3 regions of the Pseudomonas sp. SB113 genome follow, and region 1 is predicted to be linked to each of the others. Evidence: predicted binding sites of a transcription regulator. Region 1 holds the regulator's gene; each other region holds the start of a gene.
What was found. Region 1 encodes sigma-54, which starts transcription at its own class of promoters, with help from an activator protein. Its sites were predicted from a motif close to ANTGGCATNNANNTTGCTNT; they were not measured.
Positions count from the first base shown of each region.

Region 2: the regulator sigma-54 is predicted to act here: its motif matches at 1,868-1,887, upstream of AB1462_RS11765 (flagellar hook-length control protein FliK).
Region 3: the regulator sigma-54 is predicted to act here: its motif matches at 2,337-2,356, upstream of glnA (glutamate--ammonia ligase).

Region 1 is NZ_JBFMHW010000001.1:534,856-539,021, reverse strand. It holds gene rapZ (RNase adapter RapZ) at 1-716, opposite strand, end outside; gene ptsN (PTS IIA-like nitrogen regulatory protein PtsN) at 719-1,183, opposite strand; gene raiA (ribosome-associated translation inhibitor RaiA) at 1,194-1,499, opposite strand; gene AB1462_RS02510 (RNA polymerase factor sigma-54) at 1,575-3,068, opposite strand; gene lptB (LPS export ABC transporter ATP-binding protein) at 3,266-3,991, opposite strand; gene lptA (lipopolysaccharide transport periplasmic protein LptA) at 3,991-4,166, opposite strand, start outside.
Region 2 is NZ_JBFMHW010000007.1:152,225-156,390, forward strand. It holds gene AB1462_RS11755 (SpoIIE family protein phosphatase) at 1-1,457, shown strand, start outside; gene AB1462_RS11760 (Hpt domain-containing protein) at 1,488-1,832, shown strand; gene AB1462_RS11765 (flagellar hook-length control protein FliK) at 1,937-3,289, shown strand; gene fliL (flagellar basal body-associated protein FliL) at 3,493-3,999, shown strand; gene fliM (flagellar motor switch protein FliM) at 4,009-4,166, shown strand, end outside.
Region 3 is NZ_JBFMHW010000002.1:40,295-44,460, reverse strand. It holds gene typA (translational GTPase TypA) at 1-528, opposite strand, end outside; gene thiI (tRNA uracil 4-sulfurtransferase ThiI) at 668-2,122, opposite strand; gene glnA (glutamate--ammonia ligase) at 2,457-3,863, shown strand; gene AB1462_RS03030 (chorismate mutase) at 3,979-4,166, shown strand, end outside.

The DNA.
Region 1 (4,166 bases):
GCAAAGCGCGGCAACCATTTGAGCAGGTAGCTGGAAATGTCCTGGAACATCTCCTCCACATCCGGTTGCGCGGCCAGGTAATCGGCTACAGGCTGATCCAGCCCCGATTGGTCGCGCAGCTCCGGCTTCCAATAAGGATTAGGCAGGCAGCGCACATCGAACACCAGGTCGGCATCCACCGGCATGCCGCGCTTGAAGCCAAACGACTCGACCAGAAATGCCGTGCCAGGCTCCGGCTGGTTCAGCAGGCGTAGCTTGATGGCATCGCGCAGCTGGTACAGGTTGAGGCTGGTGGTGTTGATCTTGAGGTCGGCGAGGTCAATGATCGGCCCCAGCAGCTTGGTTTCGTCCTCGATGGCTTCGGCCAGAGAACGGTGTGGGCTGCTGAGAGGGTGGCGTCGACGTGTCTCGGAGAAACGCTTGAGCAGGGTTTCTTCGTCGGCGTCCAGATACAGCACATCGCAATGAATGTGCTTGGCGCGCACCTCTTCTAGCAATTCCGGAAAACGCGTGAGGTGGCTCGGCAAGTTGCGGGCGTCAATCGAGACGGCAACCAGAGGCTGCGCCAATTCGGTATGGATCAGCGCGCGCTCCGCCAATTCCGGGAGGAGACCGGCCGGCAAGTTGTCGATGCAATAGAAACCGTTGTCCTCAAGAACGTTGAGGGCGGTACTTTTACCTGAGCCGGAGCGGCCGCTGACGATGATCAAGCGCATGATTACTGCCCGTTTTGTTCATCCAGAACAACTTGATACAGCGCTTCGTTACTGCTGGCGCTGCGCAGTTTGTCACGTACTTCCTTGCGGTCGAGCATGCTAGCGATCTGCCGAAGCAGTTCCAGGTGCGCATCGGTGGCGGCCTGTGGAACCAGCAGAACGAACAGCAGGTCGACCGGGGCACCGTCGATGGCGTCGAAATCGATAGGCGCGTCCAGGTGCAGCAGGGCGCTGACAGGTGTCTCGCAGCCTTTGAGGCGGCAGTGAGGAATGGCGATGCCGTTGCCAAAACCGGTGGAGCCGAGTTTTTCACGGGCAATCAGAGCCTCGAAGACATCTTGCATCTCCAGTTCAGGCACTTGGCTGCTGATCAGGTTGGCAATTTGTTCGAGGGCTTTCTTCTTGCTGCCGCCCGGCACGTTCACGAGGGAACGGCCGGGGGTCAGGATGGTTTCAAGTCGGATCATGGGGGGAGAGTTAACGACCTGTGCCCTGAAGCAGGCTCAGATTCTTTTCCTTATGCTTTTTGAGTTGGCGGTCAAGCTTGTCTGTGAGCAAGTCGATTGATGCATACATGTCTTCATGTTCGGCATTGGCGACCACTTCGCCGCCGGGTATCTGAAGTGTCGCTTCGATTTTCTGCTGAAGCTTGTCGACCTTCATGATGACCTGCACGTTGGTGATCTTGTCGAAATGGCCCTCAAGCTTCCTCAGCTTCTGCTCGACGTAGTCGCGTAGTGGAGGGGTGACTTCTATATGGTGTCCACTGATGTTGACTTGCATACAGCTTCTCCTTCGTTGCCAGTGCATAAAGCGGCGGGTAGGAATACCCGCCACTGGAACGCTGTGGCCCGCCCGTCACATCAAACGCTTACGCTCGCTGGAAGGCGCGATCCCAAGGGATTCGCGGTACTTGGCGACGGTTCGACGGGCGACCTGAATGCCTTGTGCTTCCAGTAAACCAGCGATCTTGCTGTCACTCAACGGCTTTTTCTGATTTTCCGCAGCAACCAGTTTTTTGATGATCGCGCGGATCGCCGTGGACGAGCATTCACCGCCTTCCGAGGTGCTGACATGACTGGAGAAAAAGTATTTCAACTCATAAATACCCCGTGGGGTATGCATGAATTTTTGTGTGGTCACCCGGGAAATCGTCGACTCGTGCATGCCCACGGCTTCTGCGATGTCGTGCAGAACCAGTGGCTTCATCGCCTCGTCGCCATATTCCAGGAAGCCGCGCTGGTGCTCGACGATCTGGGTGGCAACTTTCATCAGGGTTTCGTTGCGGCTCTGCAAGCTCTTGATGAACCAGCGCGCTTCCTGCAACTGGTTGCGCATGAAGGTGTTGTCGGCACTGGTGTCGGCGCGGCGAACAAAACCGGCGTACTGCGGGTTGACCCGCAGGCGCGGCACTGATTCCTGGTTCAGTTCTACCAGCCAGCGCTCGTTGTCCTTGCGCACGATCACGTCGGGAACGACGTATTCGGCTTCGCTGGACTCGATCTGTGAGCCTGGACGCGGGTTGAGGCTTTGCACCAGCTCAATGACCTGACGCAGGTCGTCTTCCTTGAGCTTCATGCGCCGCATCAACTGGCTGTAGTCGCGGCTGCCCAGCAGGTCGATGTAGTCGGTGACCAGGCGCTGGGCCTCGGCGAGCCATGGAGTCTTGGCAGGCAGCTGACGCAGTTGCAGCAGCAGGCATTCGCTCAGGCTGCGGGCACCGATGCCGGCGGGCTCGAACTGTTGGATACGGTGCAGGACGGCTTCGATTTCGTCCAGCTCGATGTCCAGCTCCGGGTCGAAGGCCTCGAGAATCTCTTCGAGCGTCTCGTCCAGATAACCCTGGTTATTGATGCAGTCGATCAGGGTCACGGCGATCAGGCGATCGGTGTCCGACATCGGCGCGAGGTTCAGTTGCCACAACAGATGGCTCTGCAAGCTCTCGCCGGCGGAAGTGCGGGTGGTGAAGTCCCACTCGTCATCATCATTGCTGGGCAGGCTGCTGGCGCTGGTCTGGTAGACGTCTTCCCAGGCGGTGTCCACCGGAAGTTCGTTGGGAATACGTTCGTTCCAATCGCCTTCCTCAAGGTTATCCACCGTGGGAGCGGTTTCCTGGTAGGAGGGTTCCTGTACGTCGGAATTGGGTTTTTGCTCGATGTTGTCAGCCAGCGGGTCTGCATTATCGAAGTCGTCGCCTTCTTCCTGGCGTTCGAGCATCGGATTGGACTCCAGGGCCTCCTGGATTTCCTGTTGCAGGTCCAGGGTCGACAATTGGAGCAGGCGGATGGCCTGTTGCAGCTGCGGTGTCATCGTCAGCTGCTGGCCCATTCTCAGGACTAGCGATGGTTTCATGGCAGGGGCTTAACACCTTATTCGCCGGCGCAATGCGCCATCCACGACAGGGCGCGTGAGCGCCAAACATAAGCAAATTATATGCCTGATATCGGGGGCTTTGCCTAGAGCGCGGTAACAATAAAAATCCGGAGGTTTTCATTGACTCCCGCGCATCAGGCAAGCGACCTGCCACCGCCTTGTTTTTGCAGGCGGCTTTACAGGCGGAACTCGTGACCCAGGTACACTTCCTTGACCAGCTCGTTGGCCAGGATGGTGGCAGAGTCGCCTTCGGCAATCAGCTGACCATCGTTGACGATATAGGCGGTTTCGCAGATGTCGAGGGTCTCACGCACGTTATGGTCGGTGATCAGCACACCGATGCCCTTTGCCTTGAGGTGATGGATGATCTGCTTGATGTCGCCGACCGAGATGGGGTCGACGCCGGCAAACGGTTCGTCCAGCAGGATGAACTTGGGGGCAGTGGCCAGGGCGCGGGCGATTTCCACGCGGCGTCGCTCGCCACCGGACAGGCTCATGCCAAGGTTGTCGCGAATGTGGTTGATGTGGAATTCCTGAAGCAGGCTTTCCAATTCTTTGCGGCGGCCGTCACGGTCGAGTTCCTTGCGGGTTTCAAGGATGGCCATGATGTTGTCGGATACCGACAGCTTGCGGAAGATCGACGCTTCTTGCGGAAGATAGCCGATACCAGCACGGGCGCGGCCGTGCATTGGCTGGTGGCTCACATCCAGGTCGTCGATCAGGACGCGACCTTGGTCCGCCTGGACCAGGCCGACGATCATGTAGAAGCATGTGGTCTTGCCGGCGCCGTTGGGGCCAAGCAAGCCGACGATCTGGCCGCTGTCGATCGACAGGCTGACGTCGCGCACGACCTGACGGCTTTTATAGGCCTTGGCCAGATGCTGGGCTTTCAGGGTTGCCATTACTCGGCCTTCTTCTTCGGCTGGATAACCATGTCGATACGTGGGCGTGGCGCAGTGACTTTGCTGCCATTGGCGCGACCGGCGTTGGCGATCTGCTTCACGGTGTCATAGGTGATCTTTTCGCCTTCCGTGGAGTTGCCATCGGGGCTGAGCACCTTGGCCTGGTCGATCAGCA
Region 2 (4,166 bases), on a different contig from region 1:
TCTTCCTCACGTCCTTGCGCGAAAGCGCCGCCCTGGCCGAATGCCTGGATGCCGGCGGCGATGACTTCCTGCCCAAACCCTACAACCAGCTGATCCTGGCGGCCAAGATCAACGCCATGGATCGCCTGCGCCGCCTGCAAGCCACGGTGTTGCAGCAGCGTGACCAGATCGCCAGGCACCATGACTACCTGCTGCGTGAGCAACGGGTGGCCAAGGCGGTGTTCGATAAAGTCGCCCACTCCGGCTGCATCAACGCGGCGCCGAATATCCGCTACCTGCAATCGCCCTATGCGCTGTTCAACGGCGACCTGCTGCTGGCGGCGTACACGCCGTCGGGTGACATGCACGTACTGCTCGGCGATTTCACCGGCCATGGCCTGCCGGCAGCGGTGGGCGCCATGCCCCTGGCTGAAGTGTTCTACGGCATGACCGCCAAGGGCTATGGCCTGGCGCAGATCCTGCGGGAGATGAATGCCAAGCTCAAACGCATCCTGCCGGTGGACATGTTCTGCTGCGCCACCTTGTTGTGCCTGAGCACGCAGCGGCGGGTGGTGGAGGTGTGGAACGGCGGCATGCCCGAAGGCTATGTGCATGAAGTCGCCAGCGGCAAGCGCACGCCGTTGCAGTCGCGGCATTTGCCGTTGGGGGTGCTGGCGGCGCCAGCCTTTGATGATTGCACCGAAGTCTGGCCGATGGCCCTGGGTGACCGGGTGTTCCTGTTGTCCGATGGGGTGCTGGATACCGCCGACGCCAATGACCAACTGTTTGGCGCCGAGCGCTTGCAGCAGGTGTTTGCCGCCAACCGTGAGCCCGACCGCCTGTTCGACGACATCGAGCAGGCCCTGGCGGCCTTTTGCGGCGTGGCGCGCGATGACGTGAGCATGGTGGAGATCACGCTGGGTCCCGGGCAGCCGCTGCGGGCGACCGGGCCGTTGTATGCTGACAGCGGCCAGTCGTGCCCGCTGGATTGGTCGGTGAGTTTCGAATTTCGTGCCGAAACCCTCAAGCGTTACAACCCCTTGCCCTACCTGTTGCAACTGCTGCTGGAGATCCAGGGGCTGCGCGAGCAGAGCGGGGCGCTCTACAGCGTAATGGCCGAGTTGTACTCCAATGCGTTGGAACATGGTGTGCTGGGCCTGGACTCGCGGCTCAAGCGCGATGCCCAGGGTTTTGCCGAGTATTACCGTCAGCGCAATGACCGCCTGGCCCAGTTGAGCAGTGGTTATGTGCGCGTGCATGTACAGGTGGTGCCCACCGAGGCGGGCGGCAAGATGACCCTGCGCCTTGAAGACAGCGGGCCAGGGTTCGACGTGGAGCAAGTGCTGGCCCGGCCGCAGGACATCGACCGGCTGTCCGGCCGAGGCCTGAACCTGGTGCGCCAATTGAGCAGCGAGGTGCGCTGGTCCGATGGCGGGCGCAGTGTGTGCGTAGAGTTTTGCTGGGGGGCTCTGGCATAATCCGCCGATTCTTGATCAAGGAGCGAGCAAGTGGTTGATATTCATCTGGACCCGGCGGTGTTATCGGGTTTGCAGGAAGTCATGGAAGGCGAGTACCCCAAGTTGCTCGCGACCTTCCTCGACGATTCCCAGAAGCGCATCGAAGCCTTGCGCCAGGCGCGGGACGATGCCAAGGCGCTGGGCCGGATTGCGCATAGTTTCAAGGGCAGCAGCGGCAACCTTGGCGCGGTGCGATTGGCGCAGTTGTGCCAGCGGTTGGAGGCTGAGTCGGTTGAGGCGGCGGCAGACCTGGGGGCGTTGGTCGATCAGATTGATCACGAGTTTGCGTTGGTGAAACCGATGTATGAATCGGAGCGGCAGCGGTTTCAGATTTGATGATCGTTCCCGCGCAGCGCGTGGGGAATGATCAACCTGGCCCGACTCTTGCTCTACCTCCTGATACTGCATCCCCGATCCCCATGCAGTGGAGACCTTTACCTATGCCAGTCGCCCCGAATTCGCTTCTTCAGGCTGCCCCTGCGGCCAAGCCTCAAGCGCCTGCCGTCAATCCTCCGGCAGTGGCTGCGGACCCACGGGACAAGGGCCCTGGCTTCGCTCAAGTGTTCGCCAGCCAAGGTTCCAAGCCCACGGTCAAGGCCGATGACAACTCGGCCAAGCCCACGCGGGACAAGCCTGCCGATGCCAGCGCCAAGCCTGCGGCGGGCAACGACAAACCTGCCGCCAGCACGCCAGCGGTTGCCGATAGCGGCAATACCTTGCCTGCCAAGCCACCGGCAGCGTCCGACGACACTGCCAGCAAGGATGACGAGGCACCCGTCGATCCGGCCCTGGCGCAGCAGCCTCCGGTGGACCCGGTGGTCGATCCGGCATTGATTGCCACGGTCACCCCGGTGGTGGTGCCGGTGCCGGTGGAAACCCCGGCACCCGTTGCCGCTGCCAAGGATGACAAGGCGGCGCCGGTGGTTACCGCGCCAATCGCCGCGACCGAGGAAGCCAAGCCGGCCTTCGATCCCGAGGCCGATCCCCTGGACGCCATGCCGGCCGTACGCCTGGCGATGGAGCAGGGCGGGCATGTGTCGGCCAGCAGCCAGGCGCCGGCCAAAACCGCACCGACGACTACCCAGGACCAGCCAACCGCCGCACAGAACTTTGCCGCCGGCCTGGCGACCATGGTCGACCAGCAAGCCACCAAGGACAGCACTGGCCAGGGCGGCGACAAGGCCTTCAGCGGCTTGATCGAAGGCGGCCTCAAGGACTTGAAAGAGGCCAGCAGCGACACCCGCGTCGATGACTTCGCCAATCGCCTGGCCGCATTGACCCAGGCGGCCACGCCGAAAACCGCGAATGCCTTGCCGCCGGTGACGAATGCGCCGCTGGCCATGCACCAGAGCGGCTGGACCGACGAGATCGTCAACCGCGTGATGTACCTCTCCAGCGCCAACCTCAAATCGGCGGAGATCCAGTTGCAGCCGGCTGAACTCGGTCGCCTGGACATCAAGGTCAACATGACCGCCGACCAGCAGGCCCAGGTCAACTTCATGAGCGCCCACCCGGTGGTGCGCGAAGCCCTGGAAAGCCAGTCCGGTCGCTTGCGCGAGATGTTCGCCCAGCAGGGCATGGGGCAGGTGGATGTGAACGTGTCCGACCAGTCCCGTGGCCAGGAGCAGCAGCAACAGCAGGCCCAGACCCAGACCCAGACCCGTGGTGTGAGCGGTAGCGGCGGGCGCGGTGGAGATAACGGCGACAGCGGCAACCACATTGATGTGGCTGAAGCAGTGGCGCCCGTGACTTCGACGGTGATCGGCTCCAGCGCCGTCGATTACTACGCCTGACGTGAGTCCGGCATAGGACAAAATGTGGGAGGGGGTGTCAGTTCATACAGCAGTTGACTGATACACCGCTATCGGGGGCAAGCCCCCTCCCACATTTGATTTGTGGTGTTCCTTCCTCGGCGCTTGCCAGACAACTCTGGCATAACACTTGCTCTTGCCTTTCCGTAGATCTATGAATCCCCGAATAGTGACGGATTATTGGCATGGCGAAGAGTGACGACGCAGCAAAAGCACCCGCACCGGCAGGCAAAGGCAAGCTCAAGCTTATCCTGATGATTGTCGTGGGCCTGCTCCTGGCCATCGGTGCCTCTGTAGGCGGCACCTGGTACATCATGCACAGCAGTGCCAGCAAGCCGGCACCTGTCGCCGAAACTGCCGGTAACGTCAAGCAACCGGCAATCTTCGAGCCGATGCTTCCGGCCTTTGTCGCCAACTTCAACCAGAACGGTCGCCAACGCTACCTGCAAGTGAGCATCACCTTGCTGGCGCGGAATGCGGCGGACCTGGAGGCTCTCAAGGAGCACATGCCAGTGATCCGCAATAACCTGGTGATGCTGTTCTCCGGGCAGAGTTTCGACGCCCTGGCCACCCCGGTGGGCCAGGAAATGCTGCGCCAGAAGGTCACTGCCAGCGTGCAGGAAGTGGCCCAGAAGGAGCTCGGCAAAGTCGTGATCGAGCAGGCGCTCTTCACTAATTTCGTATTGCAGTAGGATCACCACATGGCCGTGCAGGACCTGCTGTCCCAGGATGAAATCGACGCGCTGTTGCATGGCGTCGACGACGGTCTGGTACAGACCGAAATGGCTGCCGAGCCCGGCAGCGTCAAAAGTTATGACCTGACCAGCCAGGATCGCATCGTCCGTGGACGCATGCCGAC
Region 3 (4,166 bases), on a different contig from region 1:
GTGTTCCAGACCGGCAATACCGTTCAGGGCCGATGCGTAGATCACTTGGAAATCAAGTTGCTCTTCGGTGGCGCCCAGGTTGTCGAACAGGTCGAAGATCTGGTCCAGAACCCAGTCCGGACGTGCGCCTGGACGGTCAACCTTGTTGATGCACACGATCGGACGCAGGCCGGCTTCGAAAGCCTTCTTGGTCACGAAACGGGTTTGCGGCATAGGGCCGTCTTGAGCGTCAACCAGCAGCAGAACGGAGTCAACCATCGACATTACGCGTTCTACTTCGCCGCCGAAGTCGGCGTGGCCCGGGGTGTCCACGATGTTGATGTGGTAGCCGTTCCAGTTGATAGCGGTGTTTTTTGCCAGGATGGTAATACCGCGCTCTTTTTCCTGGTCGTTGGAGTCCATCACGCGCTCGTCGTTGAGCTCGTTGCGCTCCAGGGTGCCGGATTGACGCAGGAGTTTGTCTACCAGGGTGGTTTTACCATGGTCAACGTGAGCAATGATGGCGATGTTACGTAGATTTTCGATCACTTGTGTATCTCGATCAGAGGATTCGGTGTGCTGACAGGTCGTGGCAGCGATTAACAGTAGAGTCAGGCCTTGCCGTTACAGCTTGACGGCAGAGTCGGGGGGCCGGTGACGCAGGCCACAGGCAAACAGCCCCGGGCTCTTAGCTCGGTCGATAAACGCGCACATTGGCATGCCCCTCACTGAGCAAATGGTGGGCATGCAGGCGACTCATCACGCCTTTGTCGCAATACAGCAGGTACTGACGGCTGTTATCCAGTTCCTTGAAACGCGCGTTCAATGCATAGAACGGCAGCGTTTGTACGTCGATGCCGGCGACTTCCAGCGGCTCATCTTCAGCGGCATCCGGGTGACGGATGTCGATGACGATTTGTCCGGCCAGGGCTTCGCCAACTTCTTCGATCTGCACATCCTGGCCCAACTCGTCGATAACACGATCGATCGGGACCAGCTTGGCGTTCTGGAGCGCACGCTCCAGAACCGCCATGTCAAACTGTTGTTCTTCGTACTCCACGCGGTTGCGCTTGGCGTGGGTCTTGGGGTTCACCGAAATGACCCCGCAGTATTCAGGCATGTGCCTGGCAAAGTCGGCGGTGCCGATTTCTTCTGCCAAGTCGATGATGTCCTGCTTGTGGCTGGCGATCAGCGGGCGCAGTACCAGCTTTTCAGTCACGCAGTCGATCAGTGACAGGTTCGGCAGCGTCTGGCTGGAAACCTGGGAAATCGCTTCGCCGGTCACCAGCGCGTCGATCTGCAACTGATCGGCGATTTGGGACGCAGCGCGCAACATCATACGCTTCAATACTACGCCCATATGACTGTTATCGACTTTACCGAGAATTTCGCCCAGCACTTCCTCGAACGGTACGCTCACAAATAACACGCGCTGGGAGCTGCCGTACTTCTTCCAGATAAAGTGCGCAACTTCCATCACGCCCAATTCGTGTGCACGCCCGCCCAGGTTAAAGAAGCAGAAGTGGCTCATCAGGCCGCGGCGCATGATCTGGTAGGCCGCCACCGTGGAATCGAAACCGCCGGACATGAGGACCAGGGTCTGTTCCAGGGCGCCCAGCGGGTAGCCACCGATGCTGTCGTGCTGGCTGTGAATCACAAACAACCGTTGGTCGCGAATTTCCATGCGCACTTCAATTTGCGGCGCCTTGAGGGAAATTCCGGCGGCGCCGCACTCGCGACGCAGCTTGCTGCCAACGTATTTCTCGACGTCCATGGAGCTGAACGGGTGCTTGCCGGCACGCTTGCAGCGCACCGAAAAAATCTTGCCTTCAAGGCTGTCGCCGAAGTGCCGTTTGCATTTTTCGGTGATGTCGTCGAAGTCGCCCAGCGGGTACTCATCCACCTGCAGGAAATGCGCGATACCCGGCATGCAGCTCAGGCGCTCGGTCATGTCCTTCAAGGCTTTGGCGTCGGTCAGGCGGGTTTCCAGCTCGAGGTTGTCCCACACACCATTCACCACCACAGCCGGGTCCAGATCGCGGAGCACGGCACGGATGTTCTTGGCCAACTGACGGATGAAACGCATCCGTACCGGTCGGCTCTTGATGGTGATCTCGGGGAAGACTTTAACGATTAATTTCATGGAAACAGCGCGCGCAGGGCCTGCCGAAAAAGGGGGGCGCGGATTATAGCGGAAATCGCTCAAGGTTTAACCAGTTAATATGCACAACACTTGACGCGCACTAAAGAGGTGCATTTACAACTCATTTCGCCACATTGCAGTGCACTGATTTTGGGCTTTTGTCGCAATGTTCCTTTTATAGGGCGTTTTTGGAGCAAAAAACCCATGTTGGCGCACTGGCATGCAATTTGCTCTCTTGTGAGGCAGGTTGCCATGGCGGACTATCCGCGCCGGCATCACCCACATTCTAAGGGCTAACTCCACTACCCCAGCCCGAAGCCACCCGGAGGACACTATGTCGAAGTCGGTTCAACTCATCAAAGATCATGACGTTAAATGGATTGATCTGCGCTTCACGGACACCAAAGGCACTCAGCACCACGTGACCATGCCGGCTCGCGACGCGCTGGATGATGCTTTCTTCGAAGAAGGCAAAATGTTCGACGGTTCCTCCATCGCTGGCTGGAAAGGCATCGAAGCCTCCGACATGATCCTGATGCCGGACGACAGCACTGCCGTCCTCGACCCGTTCACCGAAGACCCAACCCTGATCATCGTCTGCGACGTGATCGAGCCTTCGACCATGCAAGGCTACGACCGCGACCCACGTGCGATCGCCAAGCGTGCCGAGGAATACCTGAAGTCGACCGGTATCGGTGACACCGTATTCGTAGGCCCGGAACCAGAATTCTTCATCTTCGATTCGGTCAAGTTCAAGTCCGACATCTCCGGCTCCATGTTCAAGATCTTCTCCGAACAAGGTTCGTGGATGTCCGACCAGGACGTGGAAGGCGGCAACAAAGGCCACCGTCCAGGCATCAAAGGCGGCTACTTCCCAGTTCCGCCGTTCGACCACGACCACGAAATCCGTACCTCCATGTGCAACGCCATGGAAGAAATGGGCCTGGTCATCGAAGTTCACCACCATGAAGTGGCGACTGCCGGCCAGAACGAAATCGGTGTGAAATTCAACACCCTGGTTGCCAAGGCTGACGAAGTCCAGACCCTGAAGTACTGCGTACACAACGTGGCTGATGCCTACGGCCGTACCGCTACCTTCATGCCTAAGCCGCTGTACGGCGATAACGGTTCGGGTATGCACGTTCACCTGTCCATCGCCAAAGATGGCAAGAACACCTTCGCTGGCGAAGGTTATGCCGGCCTGTCCGATACCGCCCTGTACTTCATCGGCGGCATCATCAAGCACGGTAAGGCCCTGAACGGCTTCACCAACCCGTCGACCAACTCCTACAAGCGTCTGGTCCCAGGCTTCGAAGCTCCGGTAATGCTGGCCTACTCGGCTCGCAACCGTTCCGCCTCGATCCGTATTCCTTACGTGTCCAGCCCACGCGCTCGCCGTATCGAAGCTCGCTTCCCGGACCCGGCAGCCAACCCATACCTGGCCTTCGCTGCACTGGTCATGGCCGGCCTGGACGGTATCCAGAACAAGATCCACCCTGGCGACGCCGCCGACAAAAACTTGTACGACCTGCCGCCTGAAGAGGCCAAAGAGATCCCACAGGTGTGCGGCAGCCTGAAAGAAGCCCTGGAAGAGCTGGACAAGGGCCGTGCGTTCCTGACCAAAGGCGGCGTATTCAGCGACGACTTCATCGATGCCTACATCGAGCTGAAAAGCGAAGAAGAAATCAAAGTACGCACCTTCGTACACCCACTGGAATACGAGCTGTACTACAGCTGCTGATCCGGTAGCGCTGCTTGACGCAGCGTGATTAAAAAGGCCTCCTTCGGGAGGTCTTTTTTTGCCCGAAGATCACGCATATACCGATCTACAACCCCCTCCCACAAGGAGATCTGCGTTGAAATATAGAATTGCATTCACCCTACTCTTCGTCAGCGCCTGCGCATCCGCCGCACCACCCTCTCTTGAACCGCTGCTCAATAGCATCGCCGAACGCCTGGCCATCGCCGATCAGGTAGCCCTGAGCAAATGGGACAGCAAAAAACCCGTAGAAGATAAGAAGCGCGAACAAGAGGTGATCGCCAG